2 regions of the Photobacterium sp. Hal280 genome follow, and region 2 is predicted to be linked to the other one. Evidence: riboswitches for the same ligand, from Rfam matches in the RefSeq annotation. Region 2 holds a riboswitch; the other holds the start of a gene.
The links. Region 2 has a riboswitch for lysine ahead of lysC (lysine-sensitive aspartokinase 3). Riboswitches for the same ligand answer to the same signal wherever they lie in the genome.
Positions count from the first base shown of each region.

Region 1: another riboswitch for lysine. It lies ahead of P4S53_RS18980 (Na+/H+ antiporter NhaC family protein); the one in region 2 lies ahead of lysC (lysine-sensitive aspartokinase 3).

Region 1 is NZ_JARLUO010000005.1:2,083,420-2,099,141, reverse strand. It holds gene rnd (ribonuclease D) at 1-158, shown strand, start outside; gene minE (cell division topological specificity factor MinE) at 221-481, opposite strand; gene minD (septum site-determining protein MinD) at 489-1,301, opposite strand; gene minC (septum site-determining protein MinC) at 1,323-1,985, opposite strand; gene P4S53_RS18995 (YcgL domain-containing protein) at 2,224-2,505, shown strand; gene P4S53_RS18990 (lytic murein transglycosylase) at 2,522-3,493, shown strand; gene P4S53_RS18985 (H-NS family histone-like protein) at 3,603-3,995, opposite strand; lysine riboswitch at 4,369-4,548, shown strand; gene P4S53_RS18980 (Na+/H+ antiporter NhaC family protein) at 4,654-6,255, shown strand; gene P4S53_RS18975 (thymidine kinase) at 6,433-7,035, shown strand; gene hisIE (bifunctional phosphoribosyl-AMP cyclohydrolase/phosphoribosyl-ATP diphosphatase HisIE) at 7,114-7,746, opposite strand; gene hisF (imidazole glycerol phosphate synthase subunit HisF) at 7,743-8,516, opposite strand; gene hisA (1-(5-phosphoribosyl)-5-[(5-phosphoribosylamino)methylideneamino]imidazole-4-carboxamide isomerase) at 8,530-9,264, opposite strand; gene hisH (imidazole glycerol phosphate synthase subunit HisH) at 9,282-9,914, opposite strand; gene hisB (bifunctional histidinol-phosphatase/imidazoleglycerol-phosphate dehydratase HisB) at 9,914-10,984, opposite strand; gene hisC (histidinol-phosphate transaminase) at 11,002-12,057, opposite strand; gene hisD (histidinol dehydrogenase) at 12,059-13,375, opposite strand; gene hisG (ATP phosphoribosyltransferase) at 13,381-14,277, opposite strand; His leader region at 14,324-14,463, opposite strand; gene P4S53_RS18930 (YchJ family protein) at 14,621-15,109, opposite strand; gene P4S53_RS18925 (EAL and HDOD domain-containing protein) at 15,110-15,722, opposite strand, start outside.
Region 2 is NZ_JARLUO010000005.1:383,094-398,815, forward strand. It holds gene metH (methionine synthase) at 1-521, shown strand, start outside; gene lysC (lysine-sensitive aspartokinase 3) at 588-1,967, opposite strand; lysine riboswitch at 2,071-2,252, opposite strand; gene P4S53_RS10975 (pyridoxal-phosphate-dependent aminotransferase family protein) at 2,508-3,626, shown strand; gene P4S53_RS10980 (PglL family O-oligosaccharyltransferase) at 3,697-5,484, opposite strand; gene uvrA (excinuclease ABC subunit UvrA) at 5,557-8,406, opposite strand; gene P4S53_RS10990 (single-stranded DNA-binding protein) at 8,659-9,198, shown strand; gene P4S53_RS10995 (LysR family transcriptional regulator) at 9,293-10,207, opposite strand; gene csrD (RNase E specificity factor CsrD) at 10,406-12,349, shown strand; gene P4S53_RS11005 (PilN domain-containing protein) at 12,521-13,969, shown strand; gene gspM (type II secretion system protein GspM) at 13,966-14,601, shown strand; gene P4S53_RS11015 (MSHA biogenesis protein MshK) at 14,594-14,926, shown strand; gene mshL (pilus (MSHA type) biogenesis protein MshL) at 14,935-15,722, shown strand, end outside.

The DNA of each region.
Region 1 (15,722 bases), 1.7 Mb from region 2:
GGCTGGCGACTGAGTTTCTTGCTTCGAAGAAGCAAATTAATCAGTTGCTGAGCTGGGCATGGAAGAAGGGCTGTCCTGAAGATCAATTGCCTGAAATGTTGTCTGGCTGGCGAAGAGCGCTGTTTGCTCACCGGGTTCTGCCTCTGGTGCAGGCTTAAAATTTGTACAGTAACAAACCAAGTCAACATTTGAAAAAATCCCCGGCGAACCGGGGATTTTTTTATTTTTCATCGGGCAGGGTGACATTGAGTTCAAGTACCGACAGGTCTTCTTCTTTCTGATCCAGGTGTACCGTGACATGTTCAGGCGATACATCAACGTAACGGCGAATGACCTCCAGAATATCCTGCTTCAGTTGGGGCAGGTAACTCGGATTACCCATACTCGCGGAGCGACGTTCAGCAACAATGATCTGCAGCCTTTCTTTCGCCACACTCGCGGTCGACTGTTTTTTGGGGCGGAAGAACTCTAGCAAAGCCATAGTGTGGTTAGCCTCCAAATATGCGTTTTAGGAAGCCTTTTTTCTCTTCCTCTAAGAATCGGAACGGGCGGTCTTCACCCAGTAAGCGTGCAACTGTGTCCTGATATGCCTGACCTGCGTCTGAATCGGCATCCAGGATCACTGGTTCACCTTTGTTGGATGCATTCAGAACAGACTGGCTCTCAGGTATTACGCCTAACAGTGGAATGTGCAGAATTTCTTCAACATCAGCAACGCTGAGCATATCACCATGAACCACACGAGAGGGATTATAGCGAGTGAGCAATAAGTGTTGCTTAACCGGTGTTTCACTGTTCTCGGCTCGACGGGATTTAGAGTCGAGAATACCAAGGATACGGTCTGAGTCACGCACAGAGGCTACTTCAGGGTTGGTGGTGACTATCGCCTCATCGGCAAAGTATAACGCCATCAGCGCGCCTGTCTCTATGCCTGCCGGTGAGTCACAGATGATAAAGTCGAAACCCAGTGCATCTAATTCAGCCAAGACTTTTTCGACACCTTCTTTACTCAGGGCATCTTTGTCACGGGTTTGTGAAGCCGGCAACACGAACAGGTTTTCTACACGCTTGTCCTTAATCAGCGCCTGATTAAGCTTTGCCTCGCCATTGATAACATTGACGAAATCATAAACAACGCGGCGTTCACAACCCATAATCAGGTCCAGATTCCGCAGGCCGATATCAAAATCAATGACGGCCGTTTTTTTACCTTTTAAGGCCAGGCCGGACGCAATGGCCGCACTGGAGGTCGTTTTACCTACCCCACCTTTACCTGAGGTCACCACGATAATTCGTGCCATCTGTATTATTCCTTTTCAAAGTTATACAGCCAGATGCTCTATATTTAAATTGTTGTCAGTCAGAGAGATAGCGACACTTTTTCCCCAAAAAGCGTCTTGAATTTTGTCACTTAGCCAATAATTACCAGCAATAGATATCAACTCTGACTGTAAATTATGGCAGAAAATCTGAGCATGAGTTTGGCCGCTGGCGCCGGCAATTGCCCGGCCACGCAAACACCCGTAAATATGGATACATCCATCAGCAATAATTTCAGCACCTGCGCTGACATGATTCAATACGACGAGATCGCAATTTTTTGCATAAATCTGTTGCCCCGATCTCACCGGGGTGCGAATCACTTTTGCCGGCTCCATTACCGGGCTGGAGGCCCGGGCCTGCTTGGCCGCATTCATAATGGCAAAACCGGCTGATTTTGCCTGCGCTTGCAGGTGAGAGGGCTTGCAGCCACTGATCCCGACAGGGATCATGCCCGCATCCTGAATGCCTTGTCGAAGTTGTTCGAAATCAAGTGCTCTGCCAGCCTGGCTGACATCAATCACCAGAGGCGCATGGGCAAAGAATGCCGGAGCTTGCTCCACTTTGTCCTTCAGGAAACTGATTGCCTGTTCTAAGCCGCCGTCAGCCAAGTGTAAAGATGAGAGCGTGTAACTGCCCCCTTTTAATTCTGCCGTTTTTGTCATGGCTTATTCATCTTACGCGGACAATTTCGCGCTCAGGTACGTTATCACATAGGTTATAGCATGGTATATTCCCAGGCAGGTCTCAGCAAGTTCTCCTTGTCAGAGTTCGGTATAAAGTTTAAATGATAGCCACAATCGTGAACGCAGAACGCAGAGGAGCCCTGATCCTGATTCGGGTTGGAATGTTTTCTGCTTTTTGTGGTCAGATACTGGTGATTGGTAACCTGCAGGTCAGCTCATGTTTTGTGCAATTTATAAAAGTTCTAAAAAAGAAAACACCTATTTATATATCAATACCAAAGATGATTTTTCAGATGTACCTGAAGCCTTATTGAACACTTTTGGTACACCTCAGTTTGTAATGGTGCTAAAACTGAGTGATGAGAGGAAGTTAGCATTGGCGGATATCAATAAGGTACGGGAGTTGCTCTCTACCCAGGGGTATTACCTGCAAATTCCGCCACCTGTGACTAACCTTCTAGACGAATACAAAGCAAAAAAGTCAGAAAATAATACATGACGATGAAAGGGTGGATATGCGTAAGCAATGGGTAGCAGTCTTTGTGTCCTTAGGACTAGGCCTTGCATCACCGATAGTAACGGCTGATGAAAGTTTTGATAATTATGTCTCCGGGCTAAAACAAGAAGCACGTGAGAAGGGGATAGATGATTCGATTCTTGAATCCGCCTTCGCTGATGTTGCATTCATAGAACGTGCAGTTAAAGCTGATAAAAATCAGCCAGAAAAGAAATTAACACTGGATGAATATTTACCCAAAGCCGTTCCCCAGTGGAAAATTGAACAGGCGAACAAGTATTATCAGCAGCATAAACCGGTACTGGAGCGGATCGGGCGTCAGTATGGTGTTCAGCCCAGATTCATTGTGGCATTGTGGGGCGTGGAAAGTAATTTTGGTCGCTTAACCGGCTCATATAATGTCATTGAGGCATTGACGACGCTCGCCTATGAAGGCCGACGTGAAGCTTTCTTCCGTGAGCAAGTCATGGCGGCTTTAACTATTTTACAGCAAGGCCATATCACTGCAGCAGAAATGAAAGGCTCCTGGGCCGGTGCCATGGGGCAGCCTCAGTTTATGCCGACCTCATACCTGACCTTTGCTGTTGACGGAAATGACGACGGTAAAGCTGATATCTGGAAAACGGAAGATGATGTTTTTGCTTCTGCAGCCAATTACCTGAGTAAATCAGGTTGGGATGACAAATACACATGGGGACGCCAGGTGCGCATTCCTGAGGGGTTGAGTGACAGTCTGAAGGGTGTGGAATCCCAAAAGATGAAAACGCTGTCTGAGTGGGAGCAACTGGGTGTGCGCCGTTTGAATGGCACCGCATTGCCTAAGGTGGAGGTCAATGCATGGCTGGTGCAACCCGATGATAATCATGGCAGAGCTTACTTAGTGTACGGTAATTATCAAACATTATTAAAATGGAACCGATCGCATTATTTTGCGTTAGCCGTCAGTACGCTGGCAGACAGTATTCGATAGCTGCAGGTTTAGCTGAACAAAAAAACGACATGCACTATTAATGGCGAATAATAAAAAAGCCCGGCATTGCTGCCGGGCTTTTTGATCAGCTGTAATCAATCTTGTTTGATCACAGTTTGAAATCGTCCAAAGATTTACCTTCATCCAGTGCTTTTTTAAGAGCGCTTGGTGTACGGCCTTGGCCTGTCCAGGTTTTCTCTTCACCGTTTTCATCGATGAACTTGTATTTAGGCGGACGTGCTGCACGCTTAGTTTTTGCTTTACCAATGTTTGCCATCAGTTCTTCAGGGTCAATACCATCAGCCAGTAGCATATCTCGGTATTGCTTCAGTTTCTCTTCGCGCTCTTTTTCTTTCGCGATTTCTTCCGCTTCTGATTCTTCACGTTCATCAACCACGGTCTGAAGTTTTTCCAGGGCTTCTTTCAGTTGCTCCAGTGAATATTCGCGAGCAAGTGCACGAAGACTACGAAGGTTTAATAGCGCTTTCATTGCATCAGACATTTCAAATTTCCTGTTGGCGTTATACTAATTATTAGTGAATCACTTTATATCTGCAATAGTAATACTTTTTAAACCCAACTGCCAAATAAAAATGTTAATTTACATTATTAATCAGGCGGTTTTTTATACTTGAACTTTATCTTTGGACAATGAAAGACGGCACCATTCGTTTTTTTGCTTGTTAATAAAATGGGAATGTACGAATATTTTAACTTGCTGTAGTGCTAATAATTTCATATTAATTACAGTGTGTTTTGGGCGTAAATGTAAGTAAATACAGAAGATTAGTGCGGTAGTATTAACTCAAAGTAGCAGATATTGGCTTTCTGTAGTTGCAAATCAGATAACAAAAAGTAGAATACGCGATTCCTTGACTAAGGGTAGAGGTGCATTATCTATCAGTAACTGGCGGGAGGTGACCCCGAGGAACGTCAGTGAAAGGAGCTAATGCCGAAGTAAGGTTGGTCTGTCAAATCACCTTGCTGGGGTTGTCGTCGAAAGGGGCAACACTGCCATAGTAACTTACAATTAACTATGGAGCGCTACTGTGGGGTCGGGAGGGGCAACAGTCTCTTTCCTATATCGCTTCCCATCACGGTTGACATCGGTACCGTGTTTAACAGTAGATCTCCAACCACGATCGGTTGTAGTAGAGATCATGAACCTAGTAGATTTTTCCCAATCTTCCATTTCCATTTTACCGCCACTTGTGGCGTTAAGCCTTGCTATTCTGACTCGACGAGTGCTTCTCTCGCTGGGTATTGGCATTTTGATCGGTGCGTTTTTGCTGACTGATTTCAGTATGTTCAATACTGTTTCTTATTTAAGAAACAAAATTGAAGGGCTGTTTATAGATGGTGATAGCATCAATACCTGGAATATGAGTATTGTTGCTTTCTTGCTTTTATTAGGCATGACCACGGCATTACTGACGCTCTCCGGCGGTACGCGTGCCTTTGCACAATGGGCGCAAACTAAGATTAAAAGTAAACGCGGTGCAAAACTTTTAGCGGCTTTTCTTGGCGTGTTTATTTTTGTTGATGATTATTTCAACAGCCTGGCGGTTGGTTCGATTTCCCGGCCTGTGACCGATCGCTTTTATGTTTCCCGCTCTAAACTGGCTTATATTCTGGACTCCACTGCCGCGCCTATGTGTGTACTGATGCCTGCATCCAGTTGGGGGGCATATATCATTACAGTGGTGGGTGGCATTCTGGTTTCACATGGTGTGACTGAATATTCTGCGTTAAGTGCCTTCATGCAATTGGCACCCATGAATTTTTACGCCGTGTTCGCGCTGCTGATGGTATTTGTTGTTGCCTGGTTCCAATTAGATGTTGGTCTGATGAAGAAGCATGAAGTTCAGGCCAGTCATGCTCGCGGGTTTGACAATGATGAAATTCATGCCGAAGCGAAAGATTTGAACGACGAACTTGAAATCGAAGAAAGTGAACATGGAAAAGTGGGCGATCTCATTATTCCTATTCTGGTGCTGGTGGCCGCCACATTATTCTTCATGATCTTCACCGGTAATCAGAGTTTGCAGGCGGATGGTAAACCGTTTTCTATTCTCGGCGCCTTTGAGTCTACCAATGTCGGGGCCTCTTTGTGTTACGGCGGCCTGCTGGGGTTATTATCGGCACTGGTTGCCGTGGGACGTCAGGCCATTCCGGTAAAGCACATTCTGCATGCTTTATGGATTGGTGCGAAATCCATGTTCGGCGCGATTCTGATTCTGTTTTTCGCCTGGACAATCGGTAGCATCATCAGTGATATGGCAACAGGTAAATTCCTGTCGACTTTGGTTCAGGGCAATATTAACCCTGTCTGGTTGCCTGTGATTCTGTTTTTGCTGGCCGGCATTATGGCGTTCTCGACCGGTACGTCCTGGGGCACGTTTGGGATTATGCTGCCGATAGCCGGCGATCTGGCGGCGGCCACTGACATCAGCCTGATCCTGCCTATGCTCAGCGCTGTACTGGCTGGTTCTGTCTTTGGGGATCATTGTTCACCGATTTCAGACACCACCATATTGTCTTCAACCGGAGCGCGCTGTAATCACATAGATCATGTGTCGACCCAGTTGCCTTACGCGTTGTCTGTTGCACTCGTCTCTGCGGTCGGCTTTACCGTGTTAGGGATGACGGAGTCTCTGGCTGTGTCTTTCGTGGCAGCGACGGTCGCATTCTTACTGGTTTGTGTCTGCCTCGGCTGGATTGCCAAACGTCCGCTGAAAGCCATGCCAGAAATGTCCCGATAAAACCAATGCGGTTTTGATGTTGAACCGGTTTAGTCGTGGACTGAGCCGGTTTTTTTATCCCTGTGTCTACGAATGCATCGTCAAGCTGACTCATCGTATGAAGCGGAGAGCCAGGCTTCCAATTCGCATGCTTCTTCGGTAGCATCTTGCGACATTCAGAGTGATGCGGAAAGCCTGATGGCGCAAATGTATTTTTATTACTCGGCGATGAATGCCGGGAAGTCGACGACGCTGTTGCAGTCGTCGTTCAATTATCGTGAACGCGGCATGTCGCCGGTAATTTTTACCGCAGCCATTGATAATCGGTTTGGTCAGGGCAAGGTCAGTTCGCGAATTGGCCTGTCTGAAGAGGCTGAACTCTATAGCCCGGAAGATAACCTGTGGGAAAAGCTGTCTCAGATGAACAGCTTGTCACGGGTTGATTGCGTGTTAATGGATGAATGCCAGTTCCTGACGAAGGCCCAGGTGCACCAGTTGACTGAAGTGGTCGATAAACTGGATATCCCGGTGCTTTGCTATGGTCTGCGTACCGATTTTCGTGGCGAGTTGTTTGAAGGCAGTCAGTATCTGCTGGCCTGGGCCGACAAACTGGTCGAACTGAAAACCGTTTGCCATTGCGGCCGGAAAGCGAATATGGTGATCCGCCATGATGCGTCAGGTAATGCCATAGCGGATGGCGATCAGGTTGAAATCGGTGGTAATGACAGATACGTATCGGTTTGCCGGAAGCATTATAAAGAAGCGATGGAACAAGCTCGTCAGGCTGCGAAAAGTGCCTGATAAAGCAAACGCAAAATGAAGGCGTAATAAAAAGGAAGCTGTTAAAGCTTCCTTTTTTTATTGGGATCGATTGCCGGGTTAACCTTTGTGTCTTTCTTGCAGCTTGGCTATCACATCAGACAGGCTCAGCCCCTGATCCTGGAGCAACACGATCAGGTGATACATCAGATCGGCCGATTCGGAAATTACTTCCTCTTTGTCACCCGCCGTTGCCGCAAGCGCGACTTCAACGCCTTCTTCGCCCACCTTCTGCGAAATCCGCTTGGTGCCACGAGCGTAAAGGCTGGCGGTGTACGAGGACTCAGGATCGGCGCCTTTACGGGCTGCCAGCACTTGCTCCAGTCGGTGAAGAAACACCAGGTCAGGGGCGGTAGCACTTTCGCCGCTGTCTGTAATGCCCTTGTCGAAGCAGGTGGTCGTACCGAGATGGCAGGTGGGGCCAACAGGCTCGGCGCTGACCAGTAGGGTGTCTTGATCACAGTCGAGCTGAATCTGTTTGAGTTGCAACACATTGCCGGATGTCTCGCCTTTGGTCCAAAGACGTTGTTTGCTGCGAGACCAGAAAGTCACCTGCCGGGTATCCAGCGTTTTGCTGAGGGCTTCATCATTCATGTAGCCCAGCATCAGTACCTGGCCACTGCGGCTGTCCTGCACCACGGCGGGAACCAGACCGTCGACTTTGGCCCAATTAATTTCACTGTTCAGGCTCATAGTCGGATCTCCACCTGTTGTTGTTTGAGGTATTGCTTGAGTTCGCCAATGTTAATGATTTGCTTGTGGAAAACCGAAGCGGCGAGGGCACCGTCGACTTTGGCAATCTTAAAGGCATCGGCAAAATGCGCCATTTCACCGGCGCCGCCGGAGGCAATAAGCGGGACTTTGCAAAGGTCGCGCACCAGATTCAGCTGAGTCAGATCATAACCCTGGCGAACACCATCCTGGTTCATCATATTCAGCACGATTTCACCTGCCCCGCGGCGCTGCACTTCCTCAATCCAGTCAGCGGTTTGCCACTGGGTGACCTGGGTACGGCTTTCATCACCGGTGAACTGGTAAACCTGATACTGACCGGTTTTGGCATCAAAGTAAGAATCGATACCCACCACAATACATTGCACGCCGAATTTGTCGGCCAGCTCAGTGATCAGCGCAGGGTTGGCTAACGCCGGCGAATTGATTGAAATCTTATCTGCGCCAAATTGCAGAATTTGCCGGGCATCGTCGGCGGATTTAATGCCGCCAGCAACGCAGAACGGAATGTCGATGACTTCGGCGACGCGTTCGACCCAGCTTTTGTCAACCACACGGCCGTCGCTGGACGCTGTGATATCGTAGAAAACTAACTCATCGGCCCCTTCTTCCGCGTAGCGTTTTGCCAGCGGCACGATGTCACCGATGATTTCGTGATTTCGGAACTGGACGCCCTTAACGACCTGGCCGTCACGGACATCCAGGCAGGGAATAATACGTTTTGCTAACATGTCAGGCTCCTTATCACGCGTTCCAGCAGGCAAATGCCTGCTCTGCGGTAAATTTACCGTCCAGCAGGGCACGGCCGACAATCACGCCGGCCACACCTGAGCCTTTCAGCGCAGCAATGTCGTCCAGTGATCCGATACCACCGGATGACTGGAACTGAACGTCCGGGTATTGCGCACATAAGTCGCGGTACAGATCGACATTAGAGCCAGCCAGCGTACCGTCGCGTGAGATATCCGTGCACAGAACATGCTTTAAGCCCACAGTGCGGAAATCTTCAATCAGGGCTTCAATGGTGACACCTGAATCTTCCTGCCAGCCGGAGACTGCGACTTTACGCTGGCCGTTGTCATCAATGTTAACGTCCAGCGCCAGTACGATACGTTCCGGGCCGTACTTTTCCATCCAGGCCTTCACGATTTCCGGTTGTTTTACTGCGGTTGAACCAATCACAACACGCTGTGCGCCGGCATCCAGCAAATCCGCTACATCTTGCTCACTGCGAACGCCGCCGCCAATCTGGATATTGGCTGGCGTGCTGGCCAGCAGGGTGCGGATTAAATCGAGCTGACGTGCTGAAGTGTCTTTCGCGCCGGTCAGATCCACCAGGTGCAGCCAGTCAGCTCCTGACTGGTGATACAGTGCAAACTGCTCTGCAGGGTTGACTTTATACTCGGTCACCTGACCGTAATCGCCCTGAAACAGGCGGACGACCTGACCATCTATTAAATCGAGTGCGGGAATAATCATAACCAGTCCTTGTCGTCCTACATATCGAGAAAGTTTTGAATCAGTTGCGCACCGGCTTTACCGGACCGTTCAGGGTGAAACTGCACCCCGTAGTAATTGCCGCTTTGCACTGCGGCAGTAAAGGGCTGGCCGTATTCACAGCTGGCTATGGTTCTGCCTTGCTCAGTATTGAATGCCGGCATAGCGTAGCTGTGAACGAAATAGAAATAGCTGCCGGCAGGGATGCCGTTAAACAAGGGATGGCCCTGTTCCGGGGTAATGGTATTCCATCCCATGTGCGGTAAGGGCAGCTCACCTGTGTGCATTTTCTGCACCGGGGCCGGACAGAGTTTCAGGCACGGCACGTGCTGCGTTCCATTCTGGCCTTGCTCTTGCGAATACTCACCCAGCAGCTGCATGCCCAGACAGATGCCCAGCAAGGGTTTGTCGACCTGGCTGATCAGGGTGATCAGATCGCGCTCGGCCAGGTTTTTCATGGCCTCACTGGCGGTACCGACACCGGGCAGGAAGAGTTTATCTGCCGCCAGCACAATCTCAGGATCCCGGCTGACGGTCACCGGATAACCCAAACGTTCAATGGCAAATCGCACTGACGACACGTTGGCGCATCCGGTATCAATGATCACCACTTTCTGTGTTGAATCAGTCATTACAGCACCCCTTTACTGCTTGGCAGCTCGTTGCCTTCCACTTTAATGGCCTGGCGTAAGGTACGGCCAAAGGCTTTAAACAGGCTTTCAACGATGTGGTGATCGTTGTTGCCATCGGAAGAAAGGTGCAACGTGCAGGCCAGGGTATCGGTCAGGGAACGAAAGAAGTGCGGGACCATTTCCGTTGACAGATCACCGACATTTTCACGGCTGAACTTGGCATCGAATTTCAGATAGGGGCGGCCGGACAGGTCCAGCGCACACTGAGCCAGGCACTCGTCCATGGGCAGGCTGAAACCAAAGCGGCCGATGCCGCGTTTGTCGCCCAGCGCTTCTTTCAGCGCCTGGCCCAGTGCCAGTGCGGTGTCTTCCACGCTGTGGTGATCATCAATGTGCAGGTCGCCATCCACGGTCAGGATGAGCTGGAATCCGCCGTGAGTGGCAATCTGATCCAGCATGTGATCGAAAAAGCCCAGACCGGTCTCAATCACATTGCCGCCGGACTGATCCAGATTGACCTTGACTCTGATATCGGTTTCTTTGGTTTTGCGAACCACTTCAGCAATGCGTGGGCGAGTGGTGAGGTCGGCCACGATCTGCGCCCAGCCCAGGTTTTCGCGCTGGTACTGAATCCCCCGGAGAGCCATGTTGTCGGCCAGCTGCAGATCGGTCTGACGATCGCCGATCACCGCAGAGGTGGCAAAATCGACACGGCCCTGTTGCAGGTAATCTTTGACCAGGCCAAGCTTCGGCTTGCGGCAACTGCAGTTGTCGTGTTCAAAGTGCGGGCAGATCAGCACCTCATCGAAGCGAACGCCCTGAGACTCGAAAATGGCCATCATCATATTGTGCGGGGCATCAAAGTCAGCCTGCAGGTAACTGTCGGTACCCAATCCGTCCTGGTTGGTCACCATGACCAGTTTATAGCCTGCCTCCTGCAGTTTTAACAGGGCAGGGATGACGAAGGGCTCCAGCTCAAGTTTGTCCAGCCGATCGACCTGAAAGTCTACCGGCGGTTCGGCAATCAGCGTACCGTCGCGATCAATAAAGAGAATTTTTTCCTTGCTCACAATAGAATCCTTCCAAATTACGAAATCTTTTCCAGCTGAGTGCGGATGAAGGCCAGGGTCTTCTCGCACTCATCCCGGCTGCCGATACTGATACGGATACAGTTCTCGATCGGCGAGCGGCGTAAAATAATGCCGTTGTCCCACAGGGCCTTGAACAAGGCGTCCCCGTCGGGAAAACGCACCAGCAGATAGTTCCCATAGCCGTCGTATACCGTCACGCCGGGTAACATACTCAGTCCTGCCTGCAGGTAAGCACGGTTGGCGCTTAGGTCGAGCACCTGAAATTTGGTTCTGGCCAGGCCGGCGGGCGACAGGGCCTGGACCGCAATATCGGCCACAGGTACAGGAACCGGGTAAGGCGCGATGACTTTCAGCAGCAAATCAATCACTACAGCGTTCGCCAGTGTGAAACCACAGCGCAGGCCAGCCAGTGCAAAGGCTTTGGACAGGGTACGCAGGATCACCAGATTCGGGAACTGCGCCAGTAAATCAACCGTGGAAGCTTCCGGACAGAAATCGATATAGGCTTCATCCATCACCACCAGCGCTTTGTCTTGCGTCATGTTCAGCAGCGCAATAATGTCCTCACGGCGAATGAGGTTGCCGGTCGGGTTATTCGGGCTGCAGACAAACACCAGTTTGACGCCGTCCAGATTCTCGGCAATTGAAGGCAAATCCAGCTGCCAGTCAGAGGTCAGCGGTACTTGTTTCACGCCCACATCAAAAGTCTCTGCGCTGATGCTGTACATGCCGTAAGTCGGCGGGCAGTAAAGAATGCTGTCTTGCTTAGGCTCACAGAAAGTGCGAACCAGCAATTCAATTCCCTCGTCAGCCCCGCGGGAGGTCAGGACCTGGGATTTATCGACCCGCGCATAATCGGCATAAGCCTGAATCAGTGCTTCCGGCTGGCAGGTGCTGTAGCGGTTCAGGCGATCACACTGAATCTTGTATTCATTGACGAACGGCGACTCGTTGGCATTCAGCCAGATGTCACCACTGCCACCAAGGCGGCGTGCTGACTGGTATGGCGTGAGGTCGCGAATGGTTTTACGAGCCAGTAATTCAGGGTTCATCTTAAGCCTCTTTCAACGTCGATGCGCGTGATTGTTTGATTTTGTCTACCCGGATGCTGACGGCACGGCGGTGTGCGTCCAGACCTTCTGCGGTTGCCATGGTTTCTACCGTCGGCGCCAGTTCCAGCAGGCCATCGGCACTGAGTTCCTGGACTGTCATACGCTTGGTAAAATCGGCCAGGCCCAGGCTGGAGTATGTTTTGGTATAACCGTATGTGGGCAGTACGTGGTTGGTGCCGGAGGCGTAATCGCCGACCGATTCCGGTGACCAGTGGCCCAGGAAAATCGAGCCGGCATTATCCAGCAGGGGCACTAAATCACGTGGGTTACGGGTCTGGACTATCAGGTGTTCAGGCCCGTAGTGATTCGAGATGGACACGCACTGCGTGATGCTGTCGGCAATGATCATCAGGCTCGAGCCGAGTGCCTGACGGGCAATATCGGCGCGGGACAGCGTGTTGAGCTGTTGTGCAATGGCATCCGCGACACGGTCGGCAATACTTGGCTCAGGGGTGACCAGCACAACCTGTGAATCTGGTCCGTGCTCTGCCTGACTGAGTAAATCAGCCGCGATAAAATCCGGATCCGCGCCACTGTCGGCAATCACCATCACTTCAGACGGGCCGGCTGGCATGTCAATGGCGGCACCTTTGAAATCGTTGCTGACCTGACGTTTGGCTTCGGTAACAAACGCATTACCCGGGCCGAAAATTTTGTCGACTCTGGACACAGATTCCGTGCCGTATGCCATGGCTGCAACCGCCTGCGCACCACCGATATTGTAGACATCTGTAATACCACACAGTTGGGCGACATACAGAATCTCATCGGCAATCGGCGGGGGCGAACAAAGGACCACGCGGCGGCACCCGGCAATCTGTGCCGGTACGCCCAGCATCAATACCGTCGACGGCAAGGGTGCACTGCCACCCGGAATGTACAGACCTACGGCATTAATGGGCCGGGTGACCTGCTCGCAGATCACACCAGGTTGTGTTTCAACCTGAAGCGGCTTGGTTTTTTGCGCTTTGTGAAACTTGGCGATGTTGGCATAAGCCTGCTGCAGCGCCTGCTTCATGTCTTCTGACAGTCTGTCAGCAGCGGCCTGAATCTCGTTCTGGCTGACTGTGATGGAATCCGGGCGGACTTTATCGAATTTTTCTGCCAGTGCCAGCAAGGCCTCATCGCCACGTTCACGAACATCGGTAATGATATCTTTCACAATTACCGTCACATTCTCGCCTGCAGTGATGGCCGGACGTTGCAGTAACGATTCACGCTGCTGTTCACTCAGAGATTGCCATACAACCGTTTTCATGGTGTTTACTCCATCATTTTCTCAATGGGCAGAACGAGAATTGAGCTGGCGCCCAGCGCTTTTAGTTGTTCCATGGTTTCCCAGAACAGATTTTCTGAGCTGACAAGGTGAACGGCAACCCGGCTCTTGTCGTGAGACAGCGGCAGCACGGTCGGGTCTTCCGCGCCAGGCAGTAAAGCTGTCACTTGTTCCAGGCATTCAGTCGGTGCATGCAGCATGATGTATTTTGACTCTTTGGCCTGAATCACACCTTGCATACGGGTTAACAGACGCTCGATCAGCGCTTGTTTGTCGGCGCTGAAATCACCAGAGCGCTGAATCAGTACCGCTTTTGACTGCAGGATCACTTCGACTTCTTTCAGGCCGTTGGCTTCGAGAGTGGCACCGGTGGAAACCAGGTCACAGATGGCATCGGCCAGGCCGGCCCGAGGGGCAACTTCGACAGAACCATTGAGCATGCAGGTGCTGAATGTCACACCCTGTTCAGTCATGTAGCGCTTCACCAGTTGCGGGTAGGTCGTGGCAATGCGTTTGCCTTGCAGATCTTGCGGGCCTTGGTATTCCTCGTCTTTATCGATCGCAATAGACAGACGGCAGCCACCGAAATCCAGACGGCGCAGCATCTCGTAGTGGCTGGGTTCACCTCGTGCCGCACGCTCAAGCCCGACTTCTTCTAATTCATTTTCACCAATGAAGCCCAGATCAACGACACCATCCATGATCAGACCGGGAATGTCATCATCACGAACCAGCAGCAGGTCGATAGGCATATTTTCGCAGTGAACCACAAGGCGCTCACCGATCAGATTGAATTTCACACCGCAGCGTTTCAGGAGATCTTTACATTCAGTGCTCAGTCGTCCTTTCTTCTGGATAGCAATGCGTAGTCGTTGTGTTTGCATGATGACATTCCCTATATGCTTAATTTATTTTTAATTTCAAAGCTAAAACGAAAAACCCCCGGAAGATTTCTCTTCCGGGGGTCTGAATGCTGCTTACATGTAGCGACCGCTGGAAGAGGCGATTTGTCGTCTTCCAGAGTGAGGCGTATCCTCCTGAAAGACTAATCAGGATGATGATGGTGGTTTAGGTTTACCATTTGGATACGCATAATTATGTACTCTGTCTAAATCATTATTGACTGTGGACTTGCTATTCACACTAACCAAGCTAAGGCGGTTTTGCAATAGTTAATTAGTACATTTTGAAAATTTCTTCGTGCCGCATGCCATCACCGAGAATGGCTTACAGACAGCATTTTTTAAACTTCTTGCCGCTACCGCACGGACAGGGATCATTCCGGCTGGCTTTCATCGGTTCAGTTGCTTCCGGATACACACCGTCGACATAGAACCATTGCTGGCTGTTGCCGACCATTTCACGTAAAAAACGTGACTTTTCGTGCAGGCAATAGTCTTGGTTACCGTCACGGTAAAAGGCTTTGAATTCGACATAGCCTTCAGTATCGCTGGCGATCTGACTGCTGACAACCTCAAGCCCAAGCCATTCACTATTGATGGAGTCTGCGATGGCATCGCGGTATTGTTCTGCCTGGCAACTGGGATGGTAAGTCGCGACGACAAAATCGACCAATCCCAGAACATGCGCGCTGTATCGGGCACGCATCAACTGCTCAGGATGGTGAGCAGCCGACGGGTGCTGATGGACAGGCTGGCAGCAAAGGGACAAAGGCTGTTGGCTGCCACAAGGACATAATTGTGTGTTCGTCATCATTTATTGCAGTTCTTCTATGCTGGTCACCCATTCTAAAGATTCCAGGTAGCGGTTCGCAACATGTTCACTCTCCAGGCCCAGTTTAGAGCACATGGTATCCACCTGATCCCAGTCGGCATGATCATAAGCACACACCAGTGACAACAGATACCCCAGTTTACCTTTACGATGGATCAAGGCGTCCTGAATGCTGATATCAAGCGGCAGCATAGGGATCAACACATCAAGCGGCTGATCAAGCAGTGAATCCAGCATCGAGAAAAGTCCCGTCAGGAAAGCACGGTTGCCATTTAATTTCGGGGAAATATCGGCGGCCAGAAGTTCACACAGATGGGCCCGTTGCAAAGACAGGCAGTAGAGTGATGGCGGCTTGTCACGGGTCACGTGGGAGGTCGCCACAAAACTGATAAAGCGGCGAAGCCGTTCTTCTCCCAGATAAATGAGTGCCTGCTTGAATGAAGAAATGGGCACAGCACGGTTTGAGGTGATGGCATTCACATGGCGTAACAATTTGTACGACAAGGACAAATCAGTCGCAATGATTTCTTCTGCCTCATCAAAATTCACAACATCCTGGCAGATCTGCTGATAGAGCCGCAGCGTCGTCAGCGCA
Region 2 (15,722 bases):
AAGAAAGCGGTAAAGCCGACTGGATCGGAGCCTTTGCGGTAACCGGCGGTATCGGTGAATATGAGATTGCCGATCAGTTCAAAGCCAAAGGCGATGATTACAACGCGATTATGATCCAAGCGGTGGCTGATCGTCTTGCCGAAGCCTTTGCGGAATTCATGCACGAAACGGTCCGTAAGGACATCTGGGGCTATGCACCGGATGAGAACCTGAGCAACGAAGATCTGATCCGTGAGAAATACCAGGGTATCCGGCCTGCACCCGGCTATCCTGCTTGTCCGGAACACACAGAGAAAGGCGAGATCTGGAAATTGCTGGATGCGGAAGCCAATACCGGCATGATTCTGACAGAAAGCTACGCCATGTGGCCTGGGGCGGCCGTTTCAGGCTGGTACTTCTCGCATCCTGAATCGCGCTATTTTGCCGTCGCACAGATCCAGCGTGACCAGATGGAAAGCTACGCCGAGCGTAAAGGCTGGGACGATCTCGAAGCGGAGAAGTGGCTGGGGCCCAATCTGTGATGGCTGTTCACTGAAGACAAAAAGGCGCTCAATGAGCGCCTTTTTTCATTGGAACTGAAGGTGAAATTACTCAAAAATCTTACGGTGCAGATTCTGAGCAATCGGCATGGCATGCTCGGTTTTGACCAGGAAGCACAGATTGTGCGGGCTGGCACCGTAGCAGATCATACGCAGCTTGTAGTCGTCCAGTGTATCGAACACAGTACTGACTGAGCCGGCTGTCTGGCTCATGCGGTTACCAATCAGTGAAATCAGGCACAGATCCTGTTCAATCTCTACACGGCACAGCTCGCTGAGCGCAGCGTGCGCTCCCGGAGGCAGCGTCGGTGCGCCGCCGCCCGTATCGGTCTGATCCATGGTCAGAGAGACGCTGACTTCAGAGGTCGAAATCAGATCAACAGAGACCTTATGCTCAGCCAGAATCCGGAAGACTTCGGCCAGGAAGCCGTAAGCATGGAACATATTCAGGCTGGTCAGGGTGATCAGTGTCTGGTTGGAACGCAGTGCCAGCGCACGGAACAGCGGTGCTTCCGTCACGGACTTGCGGATCCAGGTGCCACCCTGCTCGGGGGCTCTTGACGATCCGACAAACACAGGGATCTGACGGCGAACGGCCGGGATCAGTGTTGATGGATGCAAGATCTTGGCACCAAAGTTCGCCATCTCCGAGGCTTCGCTGAAGCTGATTTCTTTGATTGGCGTTGCTTTGGGTGCAATACGCGGATCTGTGGTGTACATGCCAGGGACATCAGTCCAGATTTCCAGCGTGCCGGCATCCACCGCTTCGGCCATCAATGCAGCACTGTAATCACTGCCGCCGCGGCCAAGTGTCGTGGTACGCCCTTGTTCATCACTGCCGATGAACCCCTGAGAAACAACGATCTTCGATTGCAGCAGAGGTAACAGTTTTTCCTCTGTCAGCTGACGAATCATTTCTGGCTCTGGACTGGCTTTGCCAAAACGGCTGTCTGTGCGCATGACCTCACGGATATCGTAACGTATCGCATCAGCACCCAGCTCATTCATAATTTGAGTAAACAGGTAGGTCGACAGCAATTCACCGTTGGCAACCAGTTGGTCGGTTAACTCGGCGGATTTATGCTCCGCAGCTTTAACGGCCAGTTCACTCACCTGATCGAGAAGCGCATCAATGTGCTCAGCAATCATCTCTGGTTGCTGTAAATCCGCCAGAACACTTTGGTGAATCGCGCGCAGACGCTCTACCAGAGCGTGTCGGTGTTCGGCATCGGCTACGCCATTGGCCAATTCGACTAAAATATTAGTCACACCGGAACACGCGCTGATCAACACCAGTTTGGTTGTCGGATTATTGATTACGATCTTAGCACTACGGCTCATTGCAACGAAATCAGCCACACTAGTGCCGCCAAATTTTGCGACTGTGATTTCAGCGTTCAACGCTGAAGAAGAAATTACAGGGCTCAATGTGATCTCCCACTTAACAAAGCGTAAACATGGGGCAAAATTTGGGGAATCTTTCCGACTTGAGTGTCAGAAGAGCCATTAGGCGAGACGTACTAAGACTGCTGCTACCAGAAGCTCTCCACCTGCACTGGATGATGCAGGTGACAGCCAGAAGGATTCAACCTTCAAAGCCGATACGGCAAGCCCCCTGTCTTACCGTATCTCGGCGTTGCTCCCCCTCTCTATGGTGCTTTGGGGTGGGGCCCCGCCGCATAGATACCTGGATAACGCGCCTCTTCCGTTTTCACCTGAAAAATGAGCTTTCTCAGGGTGAACAAAAATTGCCCTTATTGAATATGAGAGGGGGGCTTTGTCAATGCTTGAATGCATTTTTATGTGCCAAGATTGTTACTGACTTTGCATAAATTTGCCTGCCTGGTTCCAGGTAAGGGTTGTTCTGTTATGCTCGTTAGAAATACCCTGCGAAAGCTACTGTTGCCAACTATAAATAATGCACTGAATTATAAGTAACTTACGTGTCTGTGCAGATGGAGAAGCCTGATGACAATTCAAAGTTTTTACCCACCTCAACGCATCCTGATGGGACCCGGCCCGTCAGACATTTATCCGCAGGTGTTGCAGGCGCTCAGTCGCCCGACGGTCGGCCATCTTGACCCGCTGTTCATTGGAATGATGGATGAGCTTAAGCAACTGCTCCAGTATGCATTTCAGACCACCAACCCATTTACTATAGCGGTCTCTGCGCCGGGCAGTGCGGGAATGGAAGCCTGTTTCGTGAATCTGGTCGAGCCGGGTGAGAAGGTAATTGTCTGCCGTAACGGGGTCTTTGGCGAGCGGATGCGGGAGAATGTGGTGCGCTGCGGCGGTGAAGCTGTGCTGGTGGATAATGCATGGGGAGAACCGGTTGATCCGCAAGCGGTTGAAGCGGCACTTAAAGCTCATCCGGATGCCAAAATACTGGCCTTTGTGCACGCGGAAACCTCAACCGGTGCGCTGAGCGATGCAAAAACCTTATCCCGTTTAGCCCGGGAACATGACTGCCTGACCATTGTTGATGCGGTGACCTCATTGGGCGGGGTGCCGCTGAAGGTTGATGAATGGCAACTGGATGCCGTGTACTCAGGGAGCCAGAAATGTCTGTCCTGTGTGCCGGGCCTGTCACCGCTGACTTTTTCGCCGCGGGCGGTCGAGAAAATTCAGCAGCGCAAGACACCGGTTCAGAGCTGGTTTCTGGATCAAAGCCTGGTGTTAGCCTACTGGAGTGGTGAAGGGAAGCGCAGCTATCACCATACCGCTCCGGTCAACAGCTTGTATGCATTGCACGAAGCCTTGGTTCGTCTGCAACATGAAGGGCTGGAGAATGCGTGGCAGCGCCATGCCAAGATGCACCAGTTATTGCGCGATGGCCTGGAAGCGATGGGGATCCGCTTTGTGGTGGATGAGCAAAGCCGTCTGCCGCAACTCAATGCGATTTATATTCCAGACGGGGCCGATGATGCGAAAGTGCGACAGGCCCTGCTGGAAGATTACAACCTGGAGATCGGTGCCGGGCTGGGGGCATTGGCCGGCAAAGCATGGCGCATCGGACTGATGGGATACGGTGCGCGTAAAGAGAATATCGCACTGTGCCTGAAAGCGCTGGAAGAGGTGCTGAAATAAGTATCAGCGCAGGAAAGAAAGCGGCTGCCCGGGCAGCCGCTTTTTTTGGGGAAGTCTTATGTCCTTGTCTTCAGTCTTGGTCTGCTTGCCCTTGAGCCTGTGCTATCTGGGGCGAGGCAGTTACGGTTTTTGGCTTGGGAAACGGCGGTGACGCTTCATCGCTGAAATCCATTCCCGGGAAAAGATACCGGGCTTCTTCCCGAACCTGTTCAGCTTGCTCGGTGTTGGCTAATGCCTGATGGGCTTTGATCAGATACTGATACAGAATGGGTCTGGGCAGCTCTTTGGCTTTTTGGTTTGCCCAGTGGATGAAGTCTGTTAGCAGCTCAGGATTATTCTGCTGAATGCCGATTTTCAACTGAGTCTGATACAGATCCCATTCAAACCGGTTGCGCCAGGCCCAGGTGTTATTGACCTTATCCAAGGCTGTTAAATCGGGTGGCGTCGATGATTCAAAGCGGGTCAGCATGGCACCTGAATATAAGGTCGAGGCCATAAAGAGGCTGACGACAACAGGCAACAGCATGGCGCTGATTCTGAAGGGTTTATAGAATCGCAGTGTGTGCTTGAAATATTTCGCGCTCAGGGCATCTACCCAATAGATCAGGAAAACAAAAATTATCCAGTGGATCAGCGAGTGGTAAAAGGGGTATTCAAGCTGGGTATGCAGTGTGATTGGGAACAGGAGCGCGACCAGAGCCAGATGGGTGTTGGCCGGCGCGCGACGAATTTTGGCCAGCACTGCCGCCGCCGCTATCAGCAGCGCCAGTACAGGTAAAATACCCCCTTCACTGGCCCAGAAAAGCAACTCGTTATGGGGATGATCCAGCCCGGGTAAACCATAGGGCGTTTCAGGATCAGCCTGATGTGCTTGTGCTGTCTGCATCAGGTAAGCGGACTCAAAATTGCCGTAGCCGACGCCCGTGATCGGGGAGTGCAGGAACATGTCCATGGCTTGCGGGTAGATAACTGAGCGGGCACTTTCCAGCGATACTCTGCCCGGCTGCGGATTCCAGTTCAGGCTGCTGGTCAGATTCCAGGTCACGCTTAATCCCATGACCAGCATCATCAGCCACACTCGCCACTGTACACGGGCAGCAAACTGTATCAGGTAGGGCAGGATAAGCAAAACCCCCGCCACACTGGCAATCCAGCCGGTTCGTGAGCTGAGCACGAACAGCATGGGGATCACCGCGACAGGCGTTAACTGAAGACCGAGGTGGGAGAGCGTCCAGCGGCCCTGAACCATCGGCTGCCGTGCCAGCAGGTAAGCTGAAAGAACGAGCCCGGTGGCCAGGAAGCTGGCCATCACGTTGGGTTGCTGAAAAATACCGTAGGGCCGGTTGAGATCCGTGTTATAGCCGATGCCATTGTCCGGCGAGATCCACAGAAACTGATACCAGGCCAGCGCGGCTTGCAGCCAGACCGCTTTTAAGAGCAACCAGAGTATTTGCTGACGCTGTTTCTGGCTGAAAGCAAACTGCTGCAGTGCCACGAAAAACAACCAGCCAGCCCAGAGGGCAAGGACTCTGTTGATGGCGCCTTCCGGCCGGGATTCCGGATACAGCATAGGGACAGACAACATCACGCAGCAGCATAAGAGAACCAGCGTCAAACGAGAGTAACGCAAGATTTTCTGTCGGCTGATCTCCAGCAGGCCGATGGCAATGGCAAAGCTGAAGGGGATCCAGCTGCTGATATTAAAGGGTAACTCCAGGCCGGCGCCTCCCTGATTATGCTGAAAATAGTGCATCGACAGCAGAAACAGAAAAGTCAGCGCCAGAATAAAAGGCCGTGTCAGCGGTTTACTGATGGTGGCAGCGGCCAGTCTCGTGCCCCTGAGTTGAATGACGGTCACAGTGTCCGGTCCCTCGGCGAATAGACAAAACGTCAGGCTGAACACTCAGCCTGACAGGGGTAATGTGTGTAATTATGCCTGCTGTTTTGCCGTTAAAGCAGGCAGCAGGGGTTTGAGGAAGCGGGCCGTATGCGAACCGGCGACCTCGGCAACCTGTTCCGGCGTACCGGTTGCGATGATCTCGCCGCCACCGCTGCCACCTTCCGGTCCCAAATCAATGATCCAGTCTGCGGTTTTAATGACGTCCAGATTATGCTCAATTACCACGATGGTGTTGCCGTGATCGCGCAGTCGGTGCAGGACACTCAGCAACTGCTGGATATCATGGAAGTGCAAGCCCGTTGTTGGTTCATCGAGAATATACAGGGTTTTCCCTGTATCACGCTTGGACAGCTCGCGCGCCAGTTTCACCCGCTGCGCTTCGCCGCCGGACAGCGTGGTCGCCGCTTGCCCCAGGCGGATATAGGATAGTCCGACATCCATCAGGGTTTGCAGTTTTCGCGCAATGGCTGGCACAGGATCAAAAAATACCCGCGCATCTTCCACTGTCATTTCCAGCACTTCATCAATGGACTGGCCTTTGTATTTCACTTCCAGGGTCTCACGATTGTAGCGTTTCCCTTTGCAGCTATCACAGGGCACGTAAACATCGGGCAGGAAGTGCATTTCCACTTTGATCACCCCGTCGCCCTGACAGGCCTCACAGCGGCCGCCTTTGACGTTGAAGCTGAAGCGGCCCGGTTTATAGCCCCGGGAGCGAGACTCCTGGGTGCCCGAGAATAGCTCCCTGATGGGGGTAAAAATGCCGGTGTAAGTTGCAGGGTTAGAACGCGGCGTCCGGCCGATCGGACTCTGATCGATATCGATCACTTTATCAAAGTGCTCCAGCCCCTGAATATCCACATAAGGTGCCGGTTCGCCTGTGGTGGCCCCATTGAGTTGATGGTGCGCAATTTTGAAGAAAGTGTCGTTGATCAGCGTGGACTTGCCCGAGCCGGATACCCCGGTCACACAGGTCAGCAAGCCCACCGGAATCGACACATCGACCTGTTTCAGGTTGTTGCCCGTGGCGCCTGTGAGCAGAACCGTTTTAGCCGGATCGACAGGCACGCGTTCAACGGGCACTTCAATCTGTTTCTTGCCGCTCAGGTACTGGCCGGTTAAGGAATCTTCTGAATTCAGAATATCTTCCATGGTGCCTTCGGCGATGATCTGCCCGCCGTGCACACCGGCGCCCGGGCCGATATCGATGATGTAATCGGCACTGCGGATCGCGTCTTCGTCGTGTTCGACCACCAGGACAGTGTTCCCCAGATCGCGCAGCCGGGTCAGGGTACCCAGCAGGCGCTCGTTATCCCGCTGGTGGAGGCCGATGGAAGGCTCATCGAGCACATACATCACGCCGACCAGACCAGCGCCAATCTGGCTGGCGAGACGGATCCGCTGAGCCTCACCGCCGGACAAGGTTTCCGCACTGCGCGACAGGTTGAGGTAGTTGAGGCCAACATTGACCAGGAAGGTCAGGCGGTCATTGATTTCTTTGAGGATTTTATCGGCAATCTGCGCACGCTGTCCTTCCAGGGTCAGTTCGGTAAAGAAGGTCAGCGCCTGGCTGATACTCATCTCGCTGATCGCCGGCAAATTGGTGCTGTCAATGAAGACATGACGTGCTTCTTCGCGCAGTCGGGAGCCGTGACAGCTGGCGCAAGGCTTGGTGGAAATGTACTTCACCAGCTCTTCGCGCACGGCATTGGACTCGGTTTCCCGGTAGCGGCGTTCCATGTTATTCAGAATGCCTTCAAACGGGTGACGGCGGACGGTCACATCGCCGCGATCATTAATGTATTTAAACTCAATATTTGTGGTGCCGGAACCCTGCAGCAAGACGTTCTGTACTTTCTTCGGCAGGCTGCTGAACGGCGCCTCAACATCAAAATCGTAATGTTCAGCCAGCGACGTCAGCATCTGAAAGTAGTAGTAATTGCGCTTGTCCCAGCCCCGGATGGCACCGCCGGACAAGCTGAGTTCGCTGTTCTGAATCACACGGGACGGGTCGAAATACTGTTGTACCCCCAGTCCGTCGCACGTGCCGCAGGCACCGGCCGGGTTATTGAAGGAAAACAGACGCGGTTCCAGCTCACGCATGCTGTAGCCGCAATGCGGGCAGGCAAAGTTGGCTGAGAAAATCAGCTCGGCCATGTCATTGTCGTCCATGGGACTGACGACCACAGTGCCGCCGGACAGCTCCAGCGCGGTTTCAAACGATTCGGCCAGCCGCTGCTGCAGATCATCACGCACTTTAAAGCGATCCACCACCACTTCTATGGTGTGTTTCTTGTGTAATTCCAGCGTCGGCGGATCGGACAGATCGCAGACTTCGCCGTCGATCCTGGCCCGGATATAGCCTTGCGCCGACAGGTTGGCTAAGGTTTTCAGGTGCTCGCCCTTACGCTCTTTGACGATAGGGGCCAGCAGCATCAGCTTGCTGCCTTCCGGCAGTGCCAGTACTTTGTCGACCATCTGGCTGACGGTTTGCGCAGCGAGGGGCACATCGTGCGTCGGACAGCGCGGTTCGCCGACACGGGCATACAGCAAGCGCAGATAGTCATAGATTTCGGTAATGGTACCGACCGTCGAGCGCGGGTTATGTGAGGTCGATTTCTGCTCAATCGAGATGGCTGGCGACAGACCTTCAATGTGGTCGACGTCCGGTTTTTCCATCAGCGACAGAAACTGGCGGGCGTAGGCCGACAATGATTCGACGTAACGGCGCTGACCTTCGGCATACAGGGTGTCGAATGCCAGAGAAGACTTACCGGAACCTGATAAACCTGTGATCACAATCAGCTTATCCCGGGGGATAGTCAGGTTAATGTTTTTAAGGTTGTGGGTGCGTGCACCCCTGACTTCGATCTTATCCATAGTTGCAGTCATCAGCGCTTGAATCAATAGGATTGGCATTATTGCATAGCCCTGAGGGGCTTAAAAGACTTGACTGTACAAAAACACAGTGCTTTGATCGTCTTTTATGCGTCCGGTCAAGACACGGGAAGCATGACGTAGCCCGATGACTCGGAGGGCAGCCCATGTTAAACTCGGCGATTAAGTATAAACTTTGAATGAGTGAAGGGTGTCATGATTGGCAGCCTCAACAGCGAAAACCTGGAGTGAACTATGGCCAGTCGTGGCGTAAATAAAGTTATCCTGGTAGGTAACTTAGGACAAGATCCTGAAATCCGTTATATGCCGAACGGCGGTGCAGTCGCAAATATCACCATCGCGACTTCTGAAAGCTGGCGTGATAAAGCGACCGGCGAACAGCGAGAAAAAACAGAATGGCACCGTGTTGCGTTGTTCGGCAAGCTGGCTGAAGTGGCTGGTGAGTACTTGCGTAAAGGCTCTCAAGTTTACATTGAAGGTCAGCTGCAAACCCGTAAGTGGCAGGATCAAAGCGGTCAGGACCGCTTCACGACCGAAGTGGTTGTTCAAGGCTTCAACGGTGTGATGCAAATGCTGGGCGGCCGTGCCGGTGGCCAGGGCCAGGGTGCCCCGATGGGTGGCCAGCAGCAGCAGGGCGGCTGGGGACAACCTCAGCAACCGGCTCAGCAGTCACAACAACAAAATTATGCGCCTCAGCAGCAGTCTGCGCCGAAGCAAGCTCAGCCTCAGTATAATGAGCCGCCAATGGATTTCGACGACGATATTCCATTCTGATCCTTGCCTGTATTTAGGACGGGACAAGTTGTTAAAAAAAGCAGCGTTAATGCTGCTTTTTTATTGCCTGAAATTTGTGATCGCACTGTGCCGGTCACAGATAGTGTGGATTGGCCGATTGAGCTGTCTGGCCGGGTGAGGCTTTTTGTTTAATAAAATCAATAAACAGCTTGGTTTTGGTGTGGTTGTAATTGAGTTTAGGGTAGTAGGCGTAGGCTGCATTTAACGGCTGCTTGAGTTCCGGCAAGACAGGGATCAGCAAGCCATTGCTGAGCTCGCGTTTGACTGTATTTTCTCCCACCAGAATTAGCCCCATACCGGCGACTGCAGCGGCGACCAGTGCTTCCGGGTTCTGGGTCGTAAAATTTCCCCGCAAACGTAAGCGACGGTTATTTTCAAAGACATGTTCCTGTTCATGGCCATGACTGCCGAATAACAGGCAGTTGTGCTGCGCCAGTTGCTCCGGGGTTTCGATCACCGGCCTGTCTTCGAGATAACTGGGTGAGGCATAGAAACCCGCCTGAAAACTGAAGAGTTTCGTGGCAATATAGCTGGTGGAGTTAAAATCAGTCAGCTCGCGGCTGATAAAGACATCCAGGTTGAGATCCGGCAACTGGCCCGGGGTCACTGTATGCAGTTCGACCTGGATATTGGGATACGTCTGTAAGAATTCGGCCAGATAATGCACCAGGACCCGGCTGCCCGTCGCCAGCGGGGCACCAATACGCAGTACCCCTTGAACTTCACCATAGGTGGAGGTGGTTTCTGCCAGTATCTGCTGCCAGTCATCAAGTAAATGGACACTGCGCCGATAAAACACCTTGCCGGCGTCTGTGACGGTCAGATTCCGTGTCGTGCGTTTAAGAAGCTGAACACCCAGCTGTTTTTCCAACCATGAAAGCCGCTTGGACAGGGCTGAGCTTGAGGTGTTGAGGGCGCTTGCAGCCTGGGCCAGTGAGCCCTGCTCAACCACGGCGACAAAACTTTTGGTGCAGGTGATCCAGTCCATATCTCTCCGCTTTGGGGTTACATATTGCCTGGGCGGTGAGCCAAGTAAGGAAAGTGTCGGTCTGAGCACTGCAGTGTTTGAGAGCCGATGGTATTTTCCAGTATAAACAGGCGTTTTGGTTTTTATTGTTCTCTGTATCAGAGTTGACCACAGAGCCAGGCGGTTTGGAATTGTTTTTCAGATAAAGTTGGACCTTGCATGAGAAAAGCCTCAGGGATGAAGCTGACCAATCGACTGGTTGCTTTCGTGACCCTCATTGTCATTTGCGCCATGTTTGTCATTTTTATTGGCGGTGCTGTCAGTTTTCGTCAGCTCGGGCAGGATTATCTGCATCACTATCTGGGCGGCGTGGTTGACGTGATCGATCAGGAAATGGCCGATCCGCAAGGCTCGCAATCCCTGGCCCGCTGGCTGCCGAAACTCCTCAAAGCCAGTAATGTGGTGTCGCTGGATGTCAGCAACGATGCCGGCTCTGTCTACCAGTTTCAGGGTTTACAGAAGATCGATGATCCCAACATTCTTTATCACACGGAATACCCGCTGACCCTGAACCCAGGTTACTTTGTCAGTATCCAGTCGGTGCCGCCCTATACCGAATTAACCTACTCGCTGGGGGCGATGTCTTCCATCAGTCTGGCGATCATGATCATTATTGCCGGCCTGGTCTGGGGCGTAAACTGGCTTAAACGGCAGTTGCAGGGCTCTGAGCTGCTTGAAGAGCGGGGAAGAATGTTGCTGGCCGGAAAGCTGGATGATTTTGCCAAAGGCACCGATCTGGAATGGCCGGATACGGCAAGTCTGGCATTGGACAAGCTGATCTCCGAGCTGAAAGATGCCAGACAGGAGCGCAGCCGCTTTGATACCTTCATTCGTACCCATACCTTCCTGGATCAGCTGACAGGCTCGGCCAATCGGGTACTGTTCGACAGCCGGCTGCAATCTGTGGTTCAGGATCAGGATAACCATGGCGCTGTGATTCTGATCCGTATCGCCGACTGGGAGGAGTTGCTGCTGGCAAAGGGCAAGCTTGTTGCCGATGAACTGATCCAGGATGTCGGCATGGTATTGTCAAATATGGTCCAGCGCTATCCGGACAGCGTGCTGTCGCGCTATTTTGATGCCGAATTTGCCATCATGCTGCTGCAACAGCCCAGCAAGGAGGTCAATCAGTTCGTGAATCAGCTGCTGAAAGGGCTGGAACGACTGACGCCTTCCGCGCCGTTGTCGCGTGAGAACTGGTGCCATATCGGCATGACCTATTTTGCCAGTGGCGAGCGGCGTGGCCGCATCATGGATGAGGCCGATATGGCGCTGCGCAGTGCACAATTGCAGGGCACGAACAGCTGGTACGCCTTCCAGAAGGATGTGCTGGGCGAAGATACCCGGGGCAGCGTACGCTGGCGGACGCTGCTGGATGCTGTCTTCAGTCAGGGCGGACCAATTCTGTACCAGCAGCCTGCCTATCTCGCCGGGGAAAATGTGCCGCTGCACCGTGAATTATTGGCGCGGATCAACGACGAAAACGGTGTGATGATCAAAGCTTCCCGTTTTCTGCCTGCGGTTGAGCAGGTGGGCTTTCATGTGCGTATGGATAAACAGGTCATCAGTCAGGCACTGGATCTGCTCAAAAATGGCCCGACCCTGGATAATTTTGCGATTAACGTCAGCATCGAATCTCTGCTCGATAAAGGGTTTATCCGCTGGTTCCGGGATGAACTGCTGCAAACCCCCAGACCTGTCCTGAAACGGCTGAGCATTGAAGTCCCGGAGCGGAACCTGTCACGCCATATTGATGCCGTGCGCACCTTTCTCAAAATGGTCACGGGCCTCGGTTGCCGGCTGGGTGTGGATCAGGCCGGGAGAACCATCGTCAGCACCCATTACATCAAGGATGTCAACGTCCAGTATATTAAGCTGCACCGAAGCCTGATTCGTGAGATAGATCAGCGACAGGAAAATCAGCTATTTGTCCGCAGTATGCTGGGCGCCTGCGCCAATTCCGGGGTCGAAGTGATTGCTGTCGGGGTCGAAAATGACCGGGAATGGCAGGTGCTGCAGCAGTTGGGGATTAATGGCGGGCAGGGGCGCTTTTTTGCCCCGGAGATGAGTGTGAGTCAAATGAGTAACAAAAAGCGCAGATAATGTTATCTAAGTGGAAACCTTACATTTTTTACAGGATTTTCTCTATACACGGTAAATTCCTGTCAGTATCATGGGTCAAATTATTGACATTATTGGTCAATAGCATCTCTCCAAAGAATGTCGTCGCGGGTTAACAACGAACGCAAAGTAAAACGGGTTATTACCATGCTGATGAAAAAGCTCCTAAGCCGGAAAACTGTCAGTAAAGTGGCCAGTGTTGCTGTTTTCGAAGGGAAACTGACACTCGTCTGTCTGGCTGAAGACGGAAAAAGCTGGATCAGTGACAGTGTGGCGGTGGCTTCACGTGAAAGCTGGACGACTGCCATCGCGCAATTGATCAACACACACCAGTTAAACGGCTGCAGCATTCGTTTGGTACTCGGTCATGGTTTATATCAAAGCCTGGTCATTGATAAGCCGGCTTTACCCCGCCATGAACTGGCCAGTGCCTTACCGTTTCTGGTCAAAGATCTGGTGACTGAACCGCCCGCAAATCTGGTGGCTGATGGGTTTGAAGAGCCAATCAAAGACAGACTGCAGGTGCTGGTAGCGCAGCGCTCTCTGGTTCAGCAACTGGTACTGGCTTGCCTGGCAAATGGCTGTGAACCTGAACTGATCACTGTGGATGAAGTGGTACTGGGTCAGATGACGGCAGAAAAACAGAGCCAGCTGATCCTTCATTCCCGACAGCATTCTGGCCTGCACCTGACCGCCTTCAAACAGCAAGTGATGTGTTTTCAGCGTCAGTTGCGTGGTTTTTCTCAGCCTCTGATTGGTCTGGAACAGGCTGATCTGCAGATAGACGGACTGGCGCTTGAACTGCAGCGTTCTCTGGATTTTCTGAGTGCCCAGCTGCGGGATGCCCCGATTGCCCAGGTGCTGGTCAGTTGTGACAGCGATGATAATGAGCAGTTGGCTGACGCATTGCGGCAACGGCTCAATGTGCCGGTCGCAACCGTCAGTGGTGCACCCGCTGAACTGACGGACTTTGATACCCGGGTTGCCTGGGCCGCTCAGCTGCAGCAGCCGCTAGTGAATCTGTACAGTGACAGTCTGAAACCCCAGTCGAACTGGCTCACCCTGCCTAACTTAGTGGCGGGCTGGGCGGCGGGGGCTGTGGTGATCGGCTCGCTGGCCGGATGGCAAAGCTGGCAGGAATACAGGGCCACCCAGTTGCTGACACAGCAGCAAGCCCAGCTGACGCAAAAGCAGACAGAGCTGGATAACGCCAAAGCCGCGCTGGCCCGTCATCTGCCGAGCGAATTAAAAGTCAAACTGAGCGGTGAGCTGGAACAGCACCTCGCGGCCAAGCAGGCCACGCTCAAGGCGATAGCCATGCACGATAACAGCCTGCAGTCCGGCTATGCCAAGATGTTGCAGCAGCTGGCTCAGGCTGCCAGTCAGGATATCTCGGTGAGCCGCATCCATGTACAGGGACAGCAGCTGGATCTGGAAGGCGTGGCCAGGCACCCCAATGCGGTGCCCGGCTGGCTGCAGAGTTTTTCCCGATACCCTGAGCTGGCCGATCGCCGCTTTGAAGTGATGTCCCTGGGGCGAAATGAAGAAAACATCGTGACCTTTATGTTGCATGCACAACGCAAAACAGAGGAAAACCCATGAATATCTGGTCTTCTCTGGTGACCCGGTTCGAATTGCTGAACCGGCGCGAACAGTGGCTGGTGGCTATCACGGGCTGGTTGATGCTGGTACTGGCCGGTTATCAGTTTTTACTGGAACCCATCCAGCAATCACTGAGAGCGGTGGAAAGGCAGCAGCAATCGCTACAAGCCAGCCTGATCAAAAATGACGGTGATCTGATTCGGATTCGGCGACTGCTGAGCGATGATCCCGATCAGGTGCTGGATGAGAAAATCCGTCAGTTGCAAGGCAGTAATGCCCGGCTGGACACAGAGCTGAAAGAACGTGTTGCCAGCCTGGTCACCCCGGCCCAGATGGCCACATTGATGGATCAGGTGCTGCAGCATTCTCAGCACCTGAAACTGGTGTCGCTGGAATCTCTGCCGCCGGGCCAGTTGATCAACGGTGAAGATGCCGGCTATTACATCCACCCTGTCCGGCTGACGCTGCGTGGCAGCTATTTTGACCTGGTTAAGTACTTACAGCAGCTGGAAGCCTTGCCAGTGAAATACTATTGGCGAAGTTTGGATTATCAGGTCGACAAATACCCACTCTCTGATATACATATTGATGTATATACTTTGGGCGAAAGTAAGGATTTCATCGGTGGCTAAACAAAGCTTTGTATTGCTGTTATCTCTCCTGGTCAGTACCGCGGCTCTCGCTGAAAGCGATCCGACCGCTCCCTTGGGGTGGCAGGTGCCATCAGTCAAGAAAACAGCGACACAGCGGTTACCCTCACTGGAGGGAATTGTTTGCCCGGAGCAGGATCAGTGCAGTGTGATTTTGAATAATCAGGTGGTTTTGCCGGGTGAGGCGATCAGTGGTTATACCCTGAAAGCCGTTGACGGAGAGGCGGTGATTCTTCAGCGCGGCAGCCGACAGTGGCGCCTGGCCCTGTATAACGAAGAAATAAAAATAAATGAATCAGAAAAGTGAATTTTGACATGCGCTTATTGTTCATTGGGATAACAACAACCCTGCTGACGGCCTGCGCGACAAACATGGGCCACAATCAACCGGTTGAGGTGCAGGAAGCCTTGAATCAGGCTAAAAATGAGGCGCAGAGTCGGCCTCTGACTGACTTGCCATCGGCCGTCAGCGCGGATCTGATGCCCAGCCTGAGTCGTTCCGGATCTGGCCGCAGTGCGTACGAGCGGCGGTTCCGAGTCAATGCCCGCGCTGTGGACGCCCGCGCCTTTTTCTCCAGTCTGGTTCGCGGTACGGCATTTAATATGGTGATCCACCCTGAAGTCAGCGGCCGGGTGACGCTCACTCTGCAGGATGTGACCTTAGATGAAGTGCTGAACGTCGCGTCGGATATCTATGGATATGATATCCAGCGCAAGGGCAACATGATTCAGGTATTCCCTGCTACATTGCGGACGGAAGTGATTCCTGTGGACTACCTGCAGCTGCAACGGCGTGGTCTCTCTCTGACATCCCTGACCACAGGCTCCATCAGCAGCCCGGATAACAGTATTGATAATCAGTCGGACAATCGCCGCAATCGTAACAACGACGAATACGACGACAACCGCAACCGTGGCAGTAATAGCGGTGATCGCTCATCCTACTCCACAGGCGGCACCCGGATAGAAACGCGCTCTGACAGTGATTTCTGGGGCCAGTTGCAAAAGGCGGTTCAGGCCATGATAGGAACCGGGCAGGGGCGCAGTATTGTGGTGTCGCCGCAGGCCAGTTTGCTGACAGTGAAAGCCTTTCCGAATGAATT